2 linked regions of the Thermopolyspora flexuosa genome follow. Each later gene encodes a partner of the first gene's protein in a complex. Links are inferred from orthologs where the notes say so. Each region holds a gene or a part of one and is shown in the gene's direction. Other genes may lie near its edges.

Region 1 (4,546 bases):
CGGTGGCCATGCGGTCGAGCACGAGCTCGGCGTGCCGGATGCGCTCCAGCAGGAACGACACGTACACCACGTCGAACGACCGCGGCGGCATGGGGGTGGCGCGCAGGTCGCCGAGGCACCAGGTGTCGAGGTCGGTGCGGGCCGCGGTGGCCGAGCGGAGGATCGGCAGGTCCTCGTCCACGCCGGTCACCCGGGCGTCGACGCCGTCGAGCCGCAACCGGGCGCCCCGGCCGCACCCCGCGACCAGGACGTCGAGCCGCCGCCCGAGCTCGTTCCCGTGCTCGCGGACGCGTTGCCCGAACACGTCGCTCTGGACCACGGGCGACCAGCGGACCTCAGACATGTCACTCATAGTAGCGAATCGACTGCACAAAGCGTCCGGGGCCGGGCGCTCGCCACCTGCGCCGCACCCGTCCCGGCACCAAGTAGCCTTGACGTGAATGGTCGCCCCCGGCGGCCCGTCGCCGTCTCGGGGGCCGCTCGTCTCTGCCAACGTGGGGCTGTGGGCATTCGCTATGTCTCTTTCCGGACTGCTCGATCTCGTCATCGCCGACCCCGGCCTCGCCGCCGCGCTTGACCGGTCCGGCGAGGACGTGAACCTGGTCGCGCCGCCCGCGCTGCGGCCGTTCGGGGTCGCCGCGCTCGCCCGCCACCGGCCCGTCCTCGCCGTGACCGCGACCGACCGGGAGGCCGAGGACCTCGCCGCCGGGCTGAGCAGTCTGCTGGAGGAGAGCAGCGTCGCCGTGTTCCCCGCGTGGGAGACGCTGCCGCACGAGCGCCTGTCCCCGCGCAGCGACACCGTGGGCCGCCGCGTCGCCGTGCTCCGCCGGCTCGCCCACCCGGTCGAGGGCGACCCGGCCGCCGGGCCGCTGCGGGTGGTGGTCGCCCCGGTGCGGGCGGTGCTGCAGCCGATCGTCTCCGGCCTCGGCGACCTGGAGCCGGTACGGCTCCGCGCGGGCGACGAGGCCGACCTCGACGAGCTCGTCGAGCGCCTGGTGGCGAACGGCTACCACCGGGTGGACATGGTGGAGCGGCGCGGCGAGGTCGCGGTGCGCGGCGGCCTGCTCGACGTGTTCCCGCCCACCGAGGAGCACCCGCTGCGGCTGGAGTTCTGGGGCGACACGGTGGAGGAGATCCGCTGGTTCAAGGTCGCCGACCAGCGCTCGCTGCAGGCGGCGCCGGACGGCCTGTTCGCCCCGCCGTGCCGGGAGCTGCTGCTCACCCCGCAGGTGCGGGACCGGGCCCGGCGGCTCGCCGACGAGCACCCGCGGCTCAAGGACATCCTCGACCAGCTCGCCGAGGGCACCCCGCTGGAGGGCATGGAGGCCCTCGCGCCGGTGCTCGCCGACGGCATGGACCTGCTGCTCGACCACATGTCCGCGGGCACCGGCGTGTTCGTCTGCGACCCCGAGCGCATCCGCGGCCGGGCCGAGGAGCTGGTGCGTACCAGCCAGGAGTTCCTCGAGGCGTCCTGGATCACCGCCGCGGCCGGCGGCGAGGCCCCGATCGACCTGCGCGAGGCCGCGTTCCGCACCCTCGACGAGGTGCGCGCCCGGGCCCGCGAGCTCGGCCAGCCCTGGTGGACGATCGCCCCGTTCGAGACCACCGACGAGGGCGGCGATGCGGTGACGCCCGCGGTCCAGGAGGCCGAGGCGTACCGCGGCGACACCCGGCGGGCGCTCGGCGACATCAAGGGCTGGCTCGGCGACGGCCGCGCCGTGGTGCTGCTCAGCGAGGGGCACGGCACCGCCGAGCGCATGGTCGAGCTGCTCAAGGGCGTGGACGTGCCCGCCCGGCTCGCGCCCGGCCTGCCCGAGCCGCCACAGCCCGGCGTCGTGCACGTCACCACCGGCCGGCTCGAGCACGGCTTCGTCACCCCGCGCCTCGCGCTCGTCACCCACACCGATCTGGTGGGGCTGAAGGCGTCCACCCGGGACATGCGCAAGCTGCCGAGCCGCCGCCGCAACATGGTGGACCCGCTGCAGCTGCGCCCCGGCGACTACGTGGTGCACGAGCAGCACGGCGTCGGCCGGTACGTGGAGATGGTGCAGCGCGTGGTGCAGGGCGCCACCCGCGAGTACCTGGTGATCGAGTACGCCAAGGGCGACCGGCTCTACGTGCCCACCGACCAGCTCGACCAGGTCACCCGGTACGTCGGCGGCGAGGCGCCCACGCTCAACCGGATGGGCGGCGCCGACTGGGCGAAGGCGAAGAGCCGGGCGCGCAAGGCGGTGAAGGAGATCGCGGGCGAGCTGATCCGGCTGTACAGCGCCCGCATGGCCTCGCCGGGCCACGCGTTCGCCCCGGACACCCCGTGGCAGCGGGAGATGGAGGACGCCTTCCCGTACGCCGAGACCCCCGACCAGCTCGCCGCGATCGAGGAGGTCAAGCGCGACATGGAGCGGCCGGTCCCGATGGACCGGCTGATCTGCGGCGACGTCGGGTACGGCAAGACCGAGATCGCGGTGCGCGCGGCGTTCAAGGCGGTGCAGGACGACCGCCAGGTGGCGGTGCTCGTGCCGACCACGCTGCTGGTGCAGCAGCACATGGCCACCTTCACCGAGCGGTTCGCCTCGTTCCCGGTGGTGGTGCGCCCGCTGTCCCGGTTCCAGAGCGACGCCGAGGTGGCCGAGACGCTGCGCGGCCTCGCCGACGGCACGGTCGACGTGGTGATCGGCACCCACCGGCTGCTCTCCCCGGAGGTGCGGTTCAAGAACCTCGGGCTGATCATCATCGACGAGGAGCAGCGCTTCGGCGTCGAGCACAAGGAGGCGATGAAGCGGCTGCGCACCCAGGTGGACGTGCTCGCGATGTCGGCGACCCCGATCCCGCGCACGCTGGAGATGGGCCTCACCGGCATCCGGGAGATGTCCACCATCCTCACCCCGCCGGAGGAGCGCCACCCGATCCTCACCTTCGTCGGGCCGTACGACGAGAAGCAGATCGCCGCCGCGATCCGGCGCGAGCTGATGCGCGACGGCCAGGTGTTCTACGTGCACAACCGGGTGCGGTCGATCGACAAGGCCGCCGCCCGGATCCGCGAGCTGGTGCCGGAGGCGCGGGTCGCGGTCGCGCACGGCCAGATGAACGAGCACCAGCTCGAGAAGATCATGGTGGCGTTCTGGGAGCGCGAGTACGACGTGCTCGTGTGCACCACGATCGTCGAGTCCGGCCTCGACGTGCCGAACGCGAACACGCTCATCGTGGACCGGGCGGACAACTACGGCCTCGCCCAGCTCCACCAGCTGCGCGGCCGGGTGGGCCGGGGCCGGGAGCGCGGCTACGCCTATTTCCTCTATCCGCCGGAGACCCCGCTCACCGAGACCGCGCACGAGCGGCTCGCCACGATCGCCCAGCACACCGAGATGGGCGCGGGCATGTACGTGGCGATGAAGGACCTGGAGATCCGCGGCGCGGGCAACATCCTCGGTGCCGAGCAGTCCGGCCACATCGCCGGGGTCGGCTTCGACCTGTACGTGCGCATGATGGCCGAGGCGGTGCAGGAGCAGAAGGCGAAGCTCGCCGGGGGCGAGCCCGAGCCGGAGCGGGCCGAGGTCAAGGTCGAGCTGCCGGTGAACGCGCACATCCCGCACGACTACGTCACCTCCGAGCGGCTGCGGCTGGAGGCGTACAAGCGCATCGCGGGCGTCACCTCGGACGACGACGTCGCCGCGATCCGCGAGGAGCTGCGCGACCGGTACGGCCCGCCGCCGGAGGAGGTGGACAACCTGCTCGAGGTGGCGCGGTTCCGGGTGCGGGCGGCGAAGGCCGGGCTCACCGACATCACGCTGCAGGGCCAGCACATCCGGTTCTCGCCGGTCGAGCTGAAGGAGTCCCAGCAGGTGCGGCTGCAGCGGCTCTACCCCAAGTCGGTGTACAAGGCGCCGACCCGGCTGCTGCTCGTGCCGGTGCCGCGCACCAAGCCCGTAGGGGGGCGGCCGTTGCGTGACCTGGAGCTGCTGAAATGGTGCCGGGACCTGGTGGAGGCGATGTTCCCGCCGGCCCCGGCGGGCCAGGCGGCGTCCGGTCAGGCGGCGGCGTCGGCGGCGCGCTGAGCCATGGCACCGGGAACGGTCGCTCCGGGCAGGTTTTCCACAGCCAGTGCGAACGAAGGATCGAGGGGGCGGGCGCCGATGGTAACGTGCCTGCGTCCCGGGCATATCGGAAGGTCGATACGGTGAAGTCGAATCGTGTGCGTTTCCTGCTGGCGGTGGCCGCCACCGCCGCGGCGCTGACCGCCTGCACCCCCGCCGGCACCGCCGCCGTGGTGGGCGGCGAGCGCATCTCCTCCGCCGAGCTGAACCAGAACATCGAGGCCGTGAAGCGGGAGGCCGCTGCGATCAACGCCGATCTGGACGCGCCCGAGGCGCTGCCCGCGAAGCTGCCCCAGGTGGTGCTCCACTACCTCGTGCTCATCCGCCAGTCCGAGCAGCTCGCCCGGCGTGACGGCATCACGGTGAGCGAGAGCGAGATCGACCAGCAGATCAAGCGGTACGAGGACGCCTACCAGATCTCGTTCGACCAGCTCGCGCCGCGGGTGGGCATC
Region 2 (3,589 bases), 2.1 Mb from region 1 along the record:
CCTGCTCCCTTCTGCTCTCTCAGGCGCTCCGCGGCCGCACCCCGCGGCATCCCCGTCCATCATGCCCCGGAGCCGTCGGGTAAGTTCGCACGCATGTTCGGTCGGTTTCCCGGGATCCGGCCATGATCCCGGAGCGGAGCACATACCCTAGGTGAACGGGACCCGGCGAGGGGCACCGGGTCGGGGCATCGGGCGCCGCAGCGCCGTCCGGAAGCGCCAACCGGAAATGTCGGTCGCCCTGGCTACCATGCGCCGGGTGACGCCCTTGCCGCTACAGACAATCGGACTCGAGCTCGACGGGACGACCGTGGCTGACCGCCTTATCGTGCGTGGCGCACGTGAACACAACCTCAAGGACGTCTCGCTGGACCTGCCGCGGGACGCTCTGATCGTTTTCACCGGCCTCTCCGGCTCGGGCAAGTCGAGCCTGGCCTTCGACACCATCTTCGCCGAGGGCCAGCGGCGGTACGTCGAGTCGCTGTCGGCGTACGCCCGGCAGTTCCTCGGCCAGATGGACAAGCCCGACGTCGACTTCATCGAGGGCCTGTCCCCGGCCGTCTCCATCGACCAGAAGTCCACCAGCCGCAACCCGCGCTCCACGGTCGGCACGATCACCGAGGTCTACGACTACCTGCGCCTGCTGTGGGCCCGCATCGGCAAGCCGCACTGCCCCAAGTGCCGCCGCCCGATCGCCCGGCAGACCCCGCAGCAGATCGTCGACCGCGTGCTCGAGCTCCCGGAGGGCACCCGGTTCCAGGTGCTCGCCCCGGTGGTGCGCGGCCGCAAGGGCGAGTACGCCGAGCTGTTCCGCGAGCTGCAGGCGAAGGGCTACGCGCGGGCCCGCGTCGACGGCGTCATGATCCGCCTCGAGGAGCCGCCGACGCTGAAGAAGTACGAGAAGCACGACATCGAGGTGATCGTCGACCGGCTCTCGGTGAAGGAGTCGGCGCGCCGCCGGCTCACCGACTCGGTGGAGACCGCGCTGCAGCTCTCCGGCGGCACGATCACCCTCGACTTCGTCGACCTGCCCGAGGACGACCCGAACCGCGAGCGCTTCTACTCCGAGCACCTCTACTGCCCGTACGACGACCTGTCGTTCGAGGAGCTGGAGCCGCGATCGTTCTCGTTCAACTCCCCGTACGGCGCCTGCCCGGACTGCACCGGCCTCGGCACCCGGATGGAGGTCGACCCCGAGCTGGTCGTGCCCGACCCCGAGCGCCGCCTCGGCGACGGGGCGATCGCGCCCTGGGCGAGCGGCCACACCAGCGACTACTTCAACCGGCTGATCGAGGCCCTGGGGAACGCGCTCGGCTTCGACCTCGACACGCCGTGGGAGCGGCTCACCAAGGAGCAGCAGAAGGCCCTGCTCTACGGCCACGACGAGCAGGTGCACGTCCGCTACCACACCAAGTACGGCCGGACGCGCGCCTACTACACCGACTTCGAGGGCGTGGTGCCCTGGGTGCAGCGGCGGCACGCCGACGCCGAGAGCGACGCCAGCCGCGAGCGGTTCGAGGGGTTCATGCGGGAGATCCCCTGCCCCTCCTGCAAGGGCGCCCGGCTCAAGCCGGTCTCGCTCGCGGTCACCGTCGGCGGCAGGTCGATCGCCGAGGTCGCGGCGATGTCGATCGGCGACTGCGCCAAGTTCCTCGCCGGGCTGCAGCTCACCGAGCGGGAACGGCACATCGCCGAGCGCGTGATCAAGGAGATCAACGCCCGGCTCGGCTTCCTGCTCGACGTCGGCCTCGACTACCTCACCCTCGACCGGGCGGCCGGCACGCTCGCCGGCGGCGAGGCGCAGCGCATCCGCCTGGCGACGCAGATCGGCTCCGGCCTCGTCGGCGTGCTGTACGTGCTCGACGAGCCGTCGATCGGCCTGCACCAGCGCGACAACCAGCGGCTGCTCGACACCCTGCTGCGGCTGCGCGACATGGGCAACACGCTCATCGTCGTCGAGCACGACGAGGACACGATCGCCGCCGCCGACTGGGTGGTGGACATCGGCCCCGGCGCGGGTGAGCACGGCGGCCAGATCGTCGTGTCCGGCACGGTGCAGGAGCTGATGGCGTGCGAGGAGTCGCTCACCGGCGCGTACCTGTCCGGCCGGCGCAGCATCCCGGTGCCGGAGATCCGCCGCCCCCGCGACCGCAGGCGGCAGCTCGTGGTGAAGGGCGCGCGCGAGCACAACCTCAAGGGCATCGACGTCGCGTTCCCGCTCGGCGTGTTCACCGCGGTCACCGGCGTGTCCGGGTCGGGGAAGTCCACCCTGGTCAACGACATCCTCTACAACGCCCTCGCCAAGGAGCTGCACGGCGCCAAGACCGTGCCGGGGCGGCACTCCCGGGTGCTCGGCATCGAGCACGTGGACAAGGTGGTGCACGTCGACCAGAGCCCGATCGGGCGCACCCCGCGCTCCAACCCGGCCACCTACACCGGCGTGTTCGACCACATCCGGCGGCTGTTCGCGCAGACCACCGAGGCGAAGATGCGCGGCTACCAGCCGGGCCGGTTCAGCTTCAACGTCAAGGGCGGCCGGTGCGAGGCGTGCGCGGGCGACGGCACCATCAAGATCGAGATGAACTTCCTGCCGGACGTCTACGTCCCGTGCGAGGTGTGCCACGGCGCCCGGTACAACCGGGAGACGCTCGAGGTCCACTACAAGGGCAAGACGATCGCCGAGGTCCTCGACATGCCGATCGAGGAGGCGCTGGAGTTCTTCGAGGCGATCCCGGCGATCCGCCGCCACCTGCAGACCCTCGTCGACGTCGGCCTCGGCTACGTCCGGCTCGGCCAGCCCGCCACCACGCTGTCCGGCGGCGAGGCCCAGCGGGTGAAGCTCGCCTCCGAGCTGCAGCGCCGCTCCACCGGCCGCACCGTGTACGTGCTCGACGAGCCCACCACCGGCCTGCACTTCGAGGACATCCGGCGGCTGCTCGGCGTGCTCGGCCGGCTCGTCGACGGCGGCAACACGGTCATCGTGATCGAGCACAACCTCGACGTGATCAAGACGGCCGACTGGATCATCGACATGGGCCCCGAGGGCGGCGACCGGGGCGGCACCGTGGTCGCCACCGGCACCCCCGAGGAGGTCGCCCAGGTGGAGGCGAGCCACACCGGCCGCTTCCTCCGCAAGATCCTCGGCATCTGAGCACGCCCGCCGCGGCGCGGGCCGGTGTCTCCCGGACGCTTCACGGCCCCGGCGCACGGCGGTGGCGGCGCGTCCGCGCGCCCGCCTGCCCGCGCTCCGGGGCCGTCGCCGTCAACCCCGGAACACGAACGTGATCACGGATTCTTAACCTTTTCTAAGGAAAAGCCGGGCAGGGCACTCCGCCTGGTGCGGTTCACTGAACTCCATGACTGAGAGCACGAGCGAGACACGGCGCAGGGTGATCGTCGCCGGGGCCGGGCTCACCGGCCTTGCGGCACTTGTGGCGGCCTGTGGCGGCGGCGGGACGGACTCCGCCGGTTCGTCGCAGGCGGCCGGTACGGGGGGCGCCGAGGCGGGCTCCGGCGGCTCCTCCGGCGGCGGGTCGGGTGGCTCCGGTGGCGCGTCGGGTGCGCTCGCCAGGACCTCCGACATCCCGGTCGG

What was found. The genes of interacting proteins can lie anywhere in the genome.
Region 2: the proteins of mfd (region 1) and uvrA are in contact, whole or in part, in a crystal structure (PDB 4DFC), measured with the Escherichia coli proteins. The link is inferred for Thermopolyspora flexuosa from one-to-one orthologs.

What each region holds. Positions count from the first base shown.
Region 1 is NZ_VFPQ01000001.1:288,672-293,217, forward strand. The notes cover bases 124-4,255. They hold mfd (transcription-repair coupling factor), read left to right. Parts: upstream 124-515; coding sequence 516-4,055; downstream 4,056-4,255. Other genes in these bases: FHX40_RS01285 (class I SAM-dependent methyltransferase), read right to left, coding at 124-343; FHX40_RS01295 (SurA N-terminal domain-containing protein), read left to right, coding at 4,178-4,255. Also shown: more of FHX40_RS01285, read right to left, coding at 1-123; more of FHX40_RS01295, read left to right, coding at 4,256-4,546. UniProt on the Escherichia coli protein: Couples transcription and DNA repair by recognizing RNA polymerase (RNAP) stalled at DNA lesions. Mediates ATP-dependent release of RNAP and its truncated transcript from the DNA, and recruitment of nucleotide excision repair machinery to the damaged site.
Region 2 is NZ_VFPQ01000001.1:2,342,445-2,346,033, forward strand. The notes cover bases 1-3,348. They hold uvrA (excinuclease ABC subunit UvrA), read left to right. Parts: upstream 1-307; coding sequence 308-3,148; downstream 3,149-3,348. Also shown: FHX40_RS09870 (Rieske (2Fe-2S) protein), read left to right, coding at 3,354-3,589. UniProt on the Escherichia coli protein: The UvrABC repair system catalyzes the recognition and processing of DNA lesions. UvrA is an ATPase and a DNA-binding protein. A damage recognition complex composed of 2 UvrA and 2 UvrB subunits scans DNA for abnormalities.